Regions from separate parts of the Streptomyces sp. NPDC058796 genome, predicted to be linked through region 3. Evidence: riboswitches for the same ligand, from Rfam matches in the RefSeq annotation. Region 3 holds a riboswitch; each other region holds the start of a gene.

Region 1 (4,272 bases), on a different contig from region 3:
CCGGCCCCCGAGCGCGGCAGCCTCGACAACGGCCTCACCGTGCTGCACTGCCACCGGCCCGGCCAGCAGGTCGTCGCCGTGGAGGTGCTCCTCGACGCGCCCCTGGACGCCGAGCCCGCCGGACTCGACGGCGTCGCCACCATCATGGCGCGCGCCTTCTCGGAGGGCACCGACAAGCACTCCGCCGAGGAGTTCGCCGCCGAGCTGGAGCGTTGCGGCGCCACCCTCGACGCCCACGCCGACCACCCCGGCGTCCGGCTGAGCCTGGAGGTGCCCGCCTCGCGCCTCGCCAAGGCGCTCGGCCTGCTCGCCGACGCCCTCAGGGCGCCCGCGTTCGCGGACGGTGAGGTCGAACGCCTGGTCCGCAACCGGCTCGACGAGATCCCGCACGAGCTGGCCAACCCGGCCCGCCGCGCGGCCAAGGAACTCTCCAAGGAGCTGTTCCCGGCCGGCTCGCGCGTGTCGCGCCCGCGCCAGGGCACCGAGGAAACGGTGGCGAACGTCGACTCCGCCGCCGTACGGGCCTTCTACGAGAAGCACGTGCGTCCCGCCACGGCCACCGCGGTGGTCGTCGGCGACCTCACCGGCATCGACCTCGGCGCGCTGCTCGGCGACACCCTGGGCGGGTGGACCGGTTCCGCCGCCGAACCGCGCCCCGTGCCCCCGGTGACCGCCGACGACCGGGGCCGGGTCGTCATCGTGGACCGTCCCGGCGCCGTCCAGACGCAGCTGCTGATCGGCCGCACCGGTGCCGACCGGCACGACCGGGTCTGGCCCGCGCAGGTGCTCGGCACCTACTGCCTCGGCGGCACCCTCACCTCCCGCCTGGACCGCGTGCTGCGCGAGGAGAAGGGCTACACCTACGGCGTGCGGGCGTTCGGGCAGGTCCTGCTCTCCGCGCCCGACGGCACCGGTGCCGCCATGCTCGCCATCAGCGGATCCGTCGACACCCCCAACACCGGCCCCGCGCTGCAGGACCTGTGGACGGTGCTGCGCACGCTCGCGGAAGGCGGACTCACCGACGCCGAACGCGACGTCGCCGTGCAGAACCTGGTGGGTGTGGCGCCGCTGAAGTACGAGACGGCGGCGGCCGTGGCGAGCACGCTGGCCGACCAGGTCGAGCAGCACCTGCCCGACGACTACCAGGCCGCGCTCTACCGCCAACTCGCCGCCACCGGCACCGTGGAGGCCACGGCGGCGGTCGTGAACGCCTTCCCGGTGGACCGCCTGGTGACGGTGCTCGTCGGCGACGCCGCGCAGATCAAGGCGCCCGTCGAGGCCCTCGGCATCGGTGAAGTCACCGTGGTGTCGGCCGAGTAGCGCCGCGCGCGCGTGGTGGCCCTGGTGACCCGAGTGTCACCAGGGCCACCGTTTGTCCGAATTGAGGGAGAGACAGCCTGTCTGCCCTGTGGCATGCGCTACAAAAAGCCTGTTGCGTTTGAGGATTGAAGGCAACCGCGCTTAGCGTCTTCCGGGCTGTTCGTCAGGCAGTACGCCGCACCCGCGGCACCGGACAGCCATCGCCGAGTCCCCGTACGGCGCGAGCCAGGGGAGCCGGGGACCCATCGCAGTCCCTGGGGTGAATCGGACGCCCGCGCGTGCAGCGAGGGGGTCCGTAGGAGACCTTCCACCTCCGAACCCGTCAGCTAACCCGGTAGGCGAGAGGGAAGGAAAGGACCAGCCTCTACATGGCGTTCACGCGCGCCACCGGGAAGCACCGCCGTCCCAGCCGGATGCACCGCACCACCGCCCGCGCGGCGGGAGTCGCGGCCCTCGCCACCACCGGCGTCGTCGGCACCCTCGCCGCACCGGCGCTCGCCGCCGAGTCCGAGGCGGAGCAGACCGGGATCACCCCGGTCGTCTCCATCGGCGACTCCATAGCCGACGAGATCGACGCGCAGGCCGCCGCCCAGGAGCAGGCCGCCCAGCTCGCCGCCGCCCGTGAGGCGGCCCAGGAGGCCGCGCGGGAGCGGGCCGCCGAAGCGGCCGAGGAGGCGCGCGAGGCCAAGGAGCGCGCCGCGCGGGAGGCCGAACGCGAGCGACTCAACACCTTCGTGTCGCCGATCACCGCCTCGTACGTCTCCACCGCCTACCGGGCCGGCAGCTCCCTGTGGTCCTCCGGCAGCCACACCGGCATCGACTTCCACGCCTCCACCGGCACCACCGTGCACGCCGTCGGCGTTGGCACCGTCGTCGAGGCCGGCTGGGGCGGGGCGTACGGCAACCAGGTCGTGATCAAGATGCACGACGGCACGTACACGCAGTACGGCCATCTGTCGTCCATCGGCGTCTCGGTGGGCCAGTCGGTCTCCGCCGGCCAGCAGATCGGCCTCTCCGGTGCCACCGGCAACGTCACGGGACCGCACCTGCACTTCGAGGCCCGTACGGGCGCCGAGTACGGCTCGGACATCGACCCCGTCGCCTACCTCCGCTCCCACGGCGTCAACGTCTGACGACGGACCGCTGACGGCAAGGTCCTGGAGAGGCCCCGGCTCCCCGAGCCGGGGCCTTTCCCATTTCCGCGTGCGGTCGCGGAACACGACCGCTGTCCAAAAAATGGCCATGAAATCCGACCCGGCGTCGGAATATCCGCCCGCCTGGCCTAGAGTCACCGAACACGCGTCAATCGTCGACGTCTCACGGGGATTAAGGCGGAGGTCGGGCATGCGTATTCCGGCGCACTCGGTGTGCACGGCGATCCGGGACGACATCGTCGCCGGTGTCCACGCGCGCGGCGGCCGCCTCACCGAGGAACTCCTCGCCCGCCGTTACGGAGTCTCCCGCGTCCCCGTCCGCGAGGCCCTGCGCACGCTGGAGGCCGAGGGCTTCGTGGTGACCCGGCGGCACGCGGGTGCGTGCGTCGCGGAACCCACCGAACAGGAGGCCGCCGACCTGCTGGAGACCCGTGCCCTCCTGGAACCCCTGGGTGCCGCACGGGCCGCCCGGCGCCGCACCGAGGCCCACCTCAAGGTCCTGCGCGGGCTGGTCAGGCTGGGTCAGGAACGCGCCGGGCAGGGCCACGGCGAGGACTTGCGCGCACTGGACGGATGGTTCCACGAGACCCTCGCCCAGGCCGCCGGCAGTCCCTCCCTGGCATCCCTGCTGACCCAGTTGCGCCGCAAGATCGCCTGGATGTACTCCGTGGCGGCGCCGGCTGATCAGGCGGGCTGCTGGGCGGAGCACGGCGCGATCACCGACGCGGTGGCCCGGGGGGACGGCGAGCGCGCGCGGGCGCTCATGGCACTGCACACCGAGCGGTCCGCTCCCGCGTACCGACTGCGGTTCGCCCCCGAGGGCGAGCGGACCGAGGGTGTGAGGAATTCGCAACGTGCCGTAAACACGCCGAGCCCGCGGTATTAACACGCGGCCCGTATACAAGAGGTATTCATCGGAGGCGTTTTCCGTTGCCTCCGAATGTCCTCGAAAAGCGGTGGCGCGATCCCTGGATGGGAAGAGAAAGGCCCGCCCGGTGCTCCGGGCGGGCCGTTCGGTCTTCCTCTTTCCGTCGGTCAGACGGTCTCGGGAAGCTCCTCGAGGCCCTCGGAGACCAGCTTCGCCAGCCGGTCCAGGGCGGCGTCCGCGCCCTCGGCGTCGGACGCGAGGACGATCTCCTCGCCGCCCTGGGCGCCGAGGCCGAGGACGGCCAGCATGGAGGCCGCGTTGACGGGGGAACCGTCGGCCTTGGCGATCGTGACCGGGACGCCTGTGGCCGTGGCGGCTCGGACGAAGATGGAGGCGGGGCGGGCGTGGAGGCCCTCGGCCCAGCCGACGTTGACGCGGCGCTCAGCCATGTGATGCTGCCCTTCAGGTGTTCAAGATTTCGTGTTGTCTAGACCAGTCTTGTCTAGACCAGTTTCCCACATCGTGAAGCGTGCCGGGACGGCACCGCGCGCCGCCCCGCGTGATCGTCGGACCGCGGCCTCGGCCCGACCTTCCGTCCTCCACAGACTGCCTCGCGCCGTTGTCGTACGCGAGCCGTACTCTGGGGCCCATGCAGACCTCGTCGGACCGGCACGAGTATCCCGCCCACTGGGAGGCCGACGTGGTGCTGCGCGACGGCGGCACCGCGCGCGTCCGCCCCATCACCGTTGATGACGCCGAGCGCCTGGTCAGCTTCTACGAGCAGGTCTCCGACGAGTCGAAGTACTACCGCTTCTTCGCGCCGTACCCTCGCCTGTCCGCCAAGGACGTCCACCGCTTCACGCACCACGACTTTGTGGACCGGGTGGGACTCGCGGCCACCGTCGGCGGCGAGTTCATCGCCACCGTACG
Region 2 (4,272 bases), on a different contig from region 3:
TGGCCTGCCCGAGGGCGCGCATGTGCGGGAAGACGCCGTCCTCCATGCCGGTGAGGAAGACGACCGGGAACTCCAGGCCCTTCGCGGTGTGCAGGGTCATCAGGGTGACGACGCCGTCGCCGTCCTCCTCGTCGGGGATCTGGTCGGAGTCAGCGACGAGGGCGACCTTCTCCAGGAAGTCCGCCAGGGTGCCGGTCTCCTCGCCCTCTCCCTGCTCCTGCTCGAACTCCAGGGCGACCGCCGCGAGTTCCTGGAGGTTCTCGATGCGGGTCTCGTCCTGCGGGTCCGTGGAGGCCTGCAGCTCGGCGAGGTAGCCGGTGCGCTCGAGGACCGCCTCCAGCACGGTCGCCGGTCCGGCGCCGGACTCGACGACGGTGCGGAGATCCTCCATGAGGGTGTTGAACCGCTTGACGGCGTTCGCGGAGCGCGCGGCCATGCCGTACGCCTCGTCGACGCGCCTGAGCGCCTGCGGGAAGCTGATCTTCTCGCGCTGGGCGAGGGCGTCGATCATCGCCTCGGCGCGGTCGCCGATGCCGCGCTTGGGGACGTTGAGGATGCGGCGCAGCGGCACCGAGTCCTCCGGGTTGGCCAGCACCCGCAGGTAGGCCAGGACGTCCCGGACCTCCTTGCGCTCGTAGAAGCGGACGCCGCCGACGACCTTGTAGGGCAGGCCGACGCGGATGAAGACCTCTTCGAAGACGCGGGACTGCGCGTTGGTGCGGTAGAAGACGGCGACGTCGCCGGCCTTGGCCTCGCCCGCGTCCGTGAGGCGGTCTATCTCGTCGGCGACGAACTGGGCCTCGTCGTGCTCGGTGTCGGCGACGTACCCGGTGATCTGCGAGCCGGCGCCCTGGTTGGTCCAGAGGTTCTTGGGGCGGCGGGACTCGTTGCGCTCGATGACCGCGTTGGCGGCGCTGAGGATGGTCTGGGTGGAGCGGTAGTTCTGCTCCAGGAGGATCGTGGTCGCGTCCGGGTAGTCCTCCTCGAACTGGAGGATGTTGCGGATGGTGGCGCCGCGGAAAGCGTAGATCGACTGGTCGGCGTCGCCCACCACGCAGAGCTCGGCGGGCGGGACCTCGGCCTCGGGCGGCACGTCGACGGGGTGTTCGGCAGGCGTACCGACCAGCTCGCGCACCAGGGCGTACTGGGCGTGGTTGGTGTCCTGGTACTCGTCGACCAGGACGTGCCGGAAGCGGCGGCGGTAGTGCTCGGCGACGTCCGGGAAGGCGCGCAGCAGGTTGACCGTCGTCATGATCAGGTCGTCGAAGTCGAGGGCGTTGGCCTCGCGCAGCCGCGACTGGTACATGGCGTAGGCCTGCGCGAGCGTCTTCTCGAAGCCGTCGGCGGCCTGGGCGGCGAAGTCCTCCTCGTCGATCAGCTCGTTCTTCAGGTTCGAGATCTTGGCGCTGAAGGACTTGGGCGGGAAGCGCTTGGGGTCCAGGTCGAGGTCGCGGCAGACCAGGGCCATCAGACGCTTGGAGTCGGCGGCGTCGTAGATCGAGAAGGACGACGTGAAGCCGAGCCGCTTCGACTCGCGGCGCAGAATGCGGACGCAGGCGCTGTGGAACGTCATCACCCACATCGCGTTCGCCCGCGGGCCGACGAGCTGCTCGACGCGCTCCTTCATCTCACCGGCGGCCTTGTTGGTGAAGGTGATCGCGAGGATCTGGCCGGGGTGGACGCCGCGGTCGGCCAGCAGGTGGGCGATGCGATGGGTGAGCACGCGCGTCTTGCCGGAGCCTGCACCGGCCACGATGAGCAGCGGGGAACCGGAGTGGACGACGGCGGCGCGCTGGTTCTCGTTCAGCCCCTCCAGGAGCGCGGCCGGGTCCAGGGCGGGGCGGGGGGCGCCGTCCCGGTAGTGCTGGTCCCGGTCCGGAGGCACGTCGAACTTCCCGCCGAACAGATCGTGCGGGACCGGCTCCGGTCCGTGATCGTCCTCGGGCGGCGGCGGAGGTTCTTCCTCGTGACCGCGGGGGGTCTGGAGGCTCGCCAGGAAGCTGTCGTCAAAGAGGCTGCTCATCGCTCTCCGAGTCTAGGGCGCCCCACCGACAACCGGTTCCCGCCCCGGAAAATGGCCGTGGCCCCCGCACCGGACACGCCCCGCGACCGAACGGCACACCTGGAGTGATCCTCCCACCGAAGGTCACGAAAATGTATCGGGCATATCACCCACCAACCTTCACAGCCGCCACACGAGTTGGCTACGGTGCGGGCAGGCCGCACGACCCCCTCCGGCGAACCTCGCCGGGCCGCGCGGCCTCCGCCGAGTCCGGCGTGCCCGCACGGCGCCCGGAGCCGGGGACCCAACCGAGAACCTTGGGGTGAATCGGCGCACACCGCCCTCGCCGGGGCGCACGCCGTAGGGCAACCCTTCCGGAACCACTCCGCCCGAACCCGACAGCTAACCCGGTAGGCGGATCTTTGGAAGGAGTCGCCTCCTTGGCGTCGCACCGCAAGCCGCGCCCCACGGGTACGCGCGTCGCAGGCATACGGACCCCCGCCCTCGCCACGGCGGCCCTCACCTCCGTGGCCCTGCTGTCCCAGTCGGCCAACGCCACGCCGTCGGACGACGGCAGACCGAGCCTCGAAGAGGTCGAGAAGAAGGTCGACGACCTCTACCGTCAGGCGGGTTCGGCGACCGAGAAGTACAACGCGGCCAAGGAGAAGACCGCCAAGCAGCGCAAGCGCGTCGACGACCTCCTCGACGACGTCGCCCAGCGCACCCAGAAGCTCAACGAGGCACGCGAGGAGCTGGGGTCCTTCGCCTCCGCCCAGTACCGTACGGGCGCCGCGGTCCCGCAGACCGCGACGTTCCTGCTCGCGGACTCGCCGCAGGACTACTTCGACCAGAACCAGCTGATGAGCCGGCTCACCGGCCGCCAGAAGGACGCGGTCGACGACTACGTCACGCAGCAGTCCGAGACGATGAAGAAGCGCCGTGAGGCCACCGAGAGCCTCAAGACGCTCACCGATTCGCAGAACGACCTGAAGACGGCGAAGGCCACCGTCCAGAAGAAGCTCGCCACCGCCCGCGAACTGCTGTCGGAGCTGACCGCCGAGGAGAAGGCCCGGCTCGCGGCGATCGAGAAGAAGAAGCAGGAGGAGGCCGCCCGCAAGGCCGCCGAACTCGCGAAGCAGCAGGCGGAGGAACGGGAGCGGCAGCAGCGGGCACGGGAACAGGCGGAGGCGCAGGAGAGCGGGTCCGGCGGCACCTCCTCAGGCACCGGCACGACCGAGCCCTCCGCACCGGACGCCTCCTACGGCACCAAGGCGGAGAAGGCACTCGCCTTCGCCCGCGCCCAGATCGGCAAGCCGTACGTCTGGGGCGCCACCGGCCCCGGCTCCTACGACTGCTCGGGCCTGACCCAGGCCGCCTGGAAGGCCGCGGGCGTGACCCTGCCGCGCACCACCTACGACCAGGTGGACGCCGGCACGACCGTCCCCGTCTCCCAGGCACAACCCGGTGACCTGGTCTTCTTCTACGACGACCTCAGCCACGTCGGCCTCTACATCGGCAACGGCATGATGATCCACGCCCCGAAGCCGGGTGCGTACGTCCGCGAGGAGTCGGTCTACTACGACGGCGAGGGGTCGATCCACAGCGTGGTGCGACCGGCCTGACCCGCGAGGCTCTCTAGCATCGGGGGCATGTCGTCCGGCGCCTCTCCCGCCTCCCCTGCCTCCCCCTACCCTCTGCGCGCCTGGTGGGCGCAGCGCCCGCCGGCGGCCGGTGCCGCGGTGATGGCGACCGGCATCCTGTCGGTCGGCCTGCACCTCACCGGCCACGAGATCCTGTCCCGGATTGCCCTGGTCCTGGCCTGTGCCGCCTGGCTGACCCTCGCGGCGAACTTCGTCTACCTGCTGCTGGTCGAGCGTGCGCAGTGGGTGACACGGGCGGGGACGCCGGGTGCGCTCACCGCCGTCGCCGCCACGACCGTGCTCGGCACCCGCTTCTCGCTGCTCGGCTGGACGCCCCTGGCGGCGGCGCTGCTGGCGCTGGCGGCACTGCTGTGGCCGGGACTGCTCTTCCTGGTCGTACAGCACTGGGGGCGCCGGATGCCCGGGGCGGTGTTCCTGGGCTGCGTGGCCACGGAGGGTCTCGCCGTGCTCGGCGCCACGCTCGCCGCGGCGACGACGACGCCGTGGCTCGCGCACGCGTCCCTGGTGCCGTTCTGGCTGGGCATCGTGCTCTACCTGATCGCGCTGTTCCGCTTCGATCTCCGGCAGGTGGCCCGGGGCTCCGGGGACCACTGGGTGGCGGGCGGCGCG
Region 3 (4,272 bases):
ACCGAGAACGAGGCCGCGGCGATGGCCTTCATCCTGCTCTTCGCCGGCTTCGAGACCACCGTCAACCTGATCGGCAACGGCACGTACGCCCTGCTCACCCACCCCGAGCAGCGGGACCGCCTGCAGAGGTCCCTCGCCGCCGGCGAGCGTGCGCTGCTGGAGACCGGCGTCGAGGAACTCCTGCGCTACGACGGCCCGGTGGAGATGGCCACCTGGCGCTTCGCCACCCGGCCTCTCTCCCTCGGCGGGCAGGACATCGCGCCCGGCGACCCCGTCCTCGTCGTCCTGGCCGCCGCCGACCGGGACCCGGAGCGCTTCACGGACCCGGACACCCTCGACCTCGCCCGCCGGGACAGCCAGCACCTGGGGTACGGCCACGGCATCCACTACTGCCTCGGGGCCCCGCTCGCCCGGCTGGAGGGACAGACCGCGCTCGCCACGCTCCTCACCCGCCTCCCGGACCTCCGGCTCGCCGCGGAGCCGGAGGAACTGCGCTGGCGCGGCGGGCTCATCATGCGAGGTCTGCGCACCTTGCCCGTGTCCTTCACACCCGTTGCAACATCGGCGGGTCATGGTCCGCCCCCGAAGTAAAAGTGACACGCGCTCAACTTTGTGATCTTCACGTGATCTGCGCGGCATGAACTTGTGACAAGCGATCATCTGCCTATACGTTCACGGATCAACGTGGCCTGAGCATTACCGCCGCGCGGTCCCCGCTGTCTCGTGAAAGGTCGTCGCATGCTCTCCGGGAACGGTCGTCACCGTCGCCCCCGCCAGGCCCCCGCCCTGGTCGTCGCCGCCGGAGTGACCGGCTCCGCCATCGCGATCCCCCTCCTCGGCGCCACCGGCGCCCACGCGGCCGACGGCGCGAACTGGGACCGGGTCGCCGAGTGCGAGACCGGCGGAGCCTGGAGCCAGAACAGCGGCAACGGGTACTACGGCGGCCTCCAGATCTCCCAGGAGGCCTGGGAGCGGTACGGCGGCCTCGAGTACGCGCGGAGCGCCGACCAGGCCAGCCGCTCCCAGCAGATAAGAATCGCCGAGAAGATACACGCGGACCAGGGCATCGCCGCCTGGCCGACCTGTGGTCTGCTCGCGGGACTGGGCAACGACTCGGGGATCGTGGACGGCGCCACGGGTTCGGCCGGGGACGGCTCGCCGGGGACCGCGGACCCCTCGCAGGCGCCCACCGCTCCGGAGACGAGTGACCCGTCCGGCACGGCCGACCCGTCCGGGTCTACGGGCACGTCCGGCTCGACGGCTTCGGGCGAGGCGTCCGACCCGGCCGCCGGGGCGTCGCCTTCGTCGTCTCCTTCGCCGACTTCTGACCCTTCGTCGACCGATGAGGGCGAAACGCCCAAGACGGGCGCATCGGCCGAATCCGGCTCGGCGGCAAGTGCCGACCCGCAGGAATCCGGCAGCTCGTCCACCGGTACCACCAAGACCGATGAAACGGACAAGGTGGGGCAGAGTGACGGTTCTTCGGCGGCCGCCGGTGGTGGGGAGTCGGGTGCGGGGCGGCACCGTGGTGACAGTGCCGACGAGAGCGCGACGAGCGGCCGCGCGGACGACCGTGCGGACGCCTCTTCGGGCCGGCACGCCTCGCGCGGTGAGGGTGAGGCCCGGGAGGCCGTGGACGGCTCGTACACGGTCCGTTCCGGCGACAGTCTCTGGGGCATCGCCGACTCCCTTGAGCTCGACGGCGGGTGGCGTTCGCTCTACGCCGGCAACAAGGACGTCGTCGGGTCCGACCCGGACCACATCCTGCCCGGTCAGACGCTCACGGTCACGGGCGAATCGGGCGAAAAGTAGGGGGAGTTCACGTCACGGTTAGAGGCTGTATGTCCGTTTTGGATCTCGTGAGAGATAGGTCTCAGAAGCCGTGATCGTCTTTGAAAAACCGCGGAGCGCGTGTCTACGGTCATGACCGCTCGCCACCGCGGGCCCCGGCTGCCGCAACGCCGAATCCTGCCAGCGGCCGTACGGGAACAGTCGTCGCTTCGAGCGCCGCAGGCAGGAGCGGGGGACCCAAGGTAGGTGCCGCACCGGGCAGTTGAGCCGGAGCGGCTAGGGGTGAAGCCGAGTTCCGCGAGGAACCCGGCCGGGCAACTCAACCGGCCCGAACCCGACAGCTCACCTCGCAGGCGTCGGTGAGGGGATCAACCATGCTGTTTTCCGGCAAGGGCAAGCACCGCCGCCCGTCCAAGGCCACCCGTATCGTCGCCGTCGCCGGTGTCACCGGTGCCGCCGTCGCCGCCCCGCTGATGGCGGCCGGCAACGCCTCCGCCGCCACCGCGTCCGAGTGGGACGCCGTCGCGCAGTGCGAGTCCGGCGGCAACTGGTCCATCAACACGGGCAACGGTTACTACGGCGGCCTGCAGTTCTCCGCCTCCACCTGGGCCGGCTACGGCGGCACGCAGTACGCCGCGACCGCCGACCAGGCGACCAAGGCGCAGCAGATCGAGATCGCCGAGAAGGTGCTCGCGGGCCAGGGCAAGGGTGCCTGGCCGGTCTGCGGCACCGGCCTGTCGAACGCCGCGTACACCGGCGGCGGCTCCGAGAGCCAGGACAGCGGCTCCTCGCAGAGCCAGGACAGCGGCTCCACCGCCGAGCGCTCCACCGAGCAGAAGGCCTCCCGCTCCGACGAGCGCCCGGCCGCCGAGCCGAAGGCCGAGAAGCCCGCCGAGAAGAAGACCGTCACCACCCCGACCGGCAAGAAGGTCGAGAAGGGCGACGGCGAGTACAAGGTCGTCAAGGGTGACACCCTCAGCTCGATCGCCGAGGAGCACGACGTCGAGGGCGGCTGGGCGAAGCTGTTCAAGCTGAACGACGACATCGTCGACGACGCCGACCTGATCTACCCGGGCCAGCAGCTGCACCTGAAGTAAGCGGCGGCCCCCTGCTCCCGCCCCGGTGCGTGTTCCCCCGTACGCACCGGGGCGGGTTTTTCACGCCCCGGATCCGTCCGCGATTGCGAACGGGTTTTCGGAAACGTCTTTGTTCCGTTCGGAAACAATTTACTCTCGGTTCTGTCCAGCGGGTGGGCGATCGGCTGGCCGATCGCCCGGAGCCGGTTAGGCTCGGTCCCGCAGAGCCGCCGCGGTCCTCGGACCCGCGCGCGTCACACCGAAGCGTCACATTGAAGAAGGAGATGCTCGTGCCGTCCATCGACGTCGTCGTAGCCCGGGAAATCCTGGACTCCCGAGGCAACCCCACGGTCGAGGTCGAGGTCGGCCTCGACGACGGCAGCACGGGTCGTGCCGCCGTTCCCTCCGGTGCCTCCACCGGCGCCTTCGAGGCCATCGAACTCCGTGACGGCGATGCGGGCCGTTACCTGGGCAAGGGCGTCGAGAAGGCCGTCCTCGCCGTCATCGAGCAGATCGGCCCGGAGCTGGTCGGCTACGACGCCACCGAGCAGCGCCTGATCGACCAGGCCATGTTCGACCTGGACGCCACCGACAACAAGGGCTCGCTGGGCGCCAACGCCATCCTCGGCGTCTCCCTCGCCGTCGCCCACGCCGCCTCCGAGGCGTCCGACCTCCCGCTCTTCCGCTACCTGGGCGGTCCCAACGCGCACCTGCTGCCGGTGCCGATGATGAACATCCTGAACGGCGGCTCGCACGCCGACTCCAACGTGGACATCCAGGAGTTCATGATCGCGCCGATCGGCGCGGAGTCCTTCTCCGAGGCCCTGCGCTGGGGTGCCGAGGTCTACCACACCCTGAAGAAGGTCCTGAAGAGCAAGGGCCTGGCCACCGGCCTCGGCGACGAGGGCGGCTTCGCCCCGAACCTCGGCTCCAACCGCGAGGCCCTCGACCTCATCCTCGAGGCGATCAAGGAGGCCGGCTACACCCCCGGCGAGCAGATCGCCCTCGCGCTCGACGTGGCCGCCTCCGAGTTCTACAAGGACGGCGCCTACACCTTCGAGGGCAAGACGCGCTCGGCCGCCGAGATGACCGAGTACTACGCCGAGCTGGTCGACGCGTACCCGCTGGTCTCCATCGAGGACCCGCTGTTCGAGGACGACTGGGAGGGCTGGAAGACCATCACCGAAAAGCTCGGTGACAAGGTCCAGCTCGTCGGCGACGACCTGTTCGTCACCAACCCGGAGCGCCTGGCCCGCGGCATCGACGAGAACGCCGCCAACGCGCTCCTCGTCAAGGTCAACCAGATCGGTTCGCTGACCGAGACCCTGGACGCCGTGGAGCTGGCCCAGCGCAACGGCTTCAAGTGCATGATGTCCCACCGCTCCGGCGAGACCGAGGACGTCAC

The links. A riboswitch is a leader RNA that binds a small molecule or an ion and turns the genes downstream of it on or off. The one in region 3 is predicted to bind cyclic di-AMP.
Region 1: linked by a shared signal. The riboswitch ahead of ACFW47_RS17885 (M23 family metallopeptidase) and the one ahead of ACFW47_RS12235 (transglycosylase family protein) in region 3 are both predicted to bind cyclic di-AMP.
Region 2: linked by a shared signal. The riboswitch ahead of ACFW47_RS06935 (NlpC/P60 family protein) and the one ahead of ACFW47_RS12235 (transglycosylase family protein) in region 3 are both predicted to bind cyclic di-AMP.

What each region holds. Positions count from the first base shown of each region.
Region 1 covers NZ_JBHYOP010000006.1:335,973-340,244, reverse strand. The annotation lists gene ACFW47_RS17890 (M16 family metallopeptidase) at 1-1,320, shown strand, start outside; cyclic di-AMP (ydaO/yuaA leader) riboswitch at 1,512-1,676, shown strand; gene ACFW47_RS17885 (M23 family metallopeptidase) at 1,689-2,453, shown strand; gene ACFW47_RS17880 (GntR family transcriptional regulator) at 2,665-3,360, shown strand; gene ACFW47_RS17875 (HPr family phosphocarrier protein) at 3,510-3,791, opposite strand; gene ACFW47_RS17870 (GNAT family N-acetyltransferase) at 3,992-4,272, shown strand, end outside.
Region 2 covers NZ_JBHYOP010000002.1:354,721-358,992, reverse strand. The annotation lists gene pcrA (DNA helicase PcrA) at 1-2,023, opposite strand, end outside; cyclic di-AMP (ydaO/yuaA leader) riboswitch at 2,255-2,436, shown strand; gene ACFW47_RS06935 (NlpC/P60 family protein) at 2,443-3,624, shown strand; gene ACFW47_RS06930 (tellurite resistance/C4-dicarboxylate transporter family protein) at 3,652-4,272, shown strand, end outside.
Region 3 covers NZ_JBHYOP010000004.1:83,569-87,840, reverse strand. The annotation lists gene ACFW47_RS12245 (cytochrome P450) at 1-591, shown strand, start outside; gene ACFW47_RS12240 (transglycosylase family protein) at 739-1,812, shown strand; cyclic di-AMP (ydaO/yuaA leader) riboswitch at 1,996-2,162, shown strand; gene ACFW47_RS12235 (transglycosylase family protein) at 2,166-2,888, shown strand; gene eno (phosphopyruvate hydratase) at 3,158-4,272, shown strand, end outside.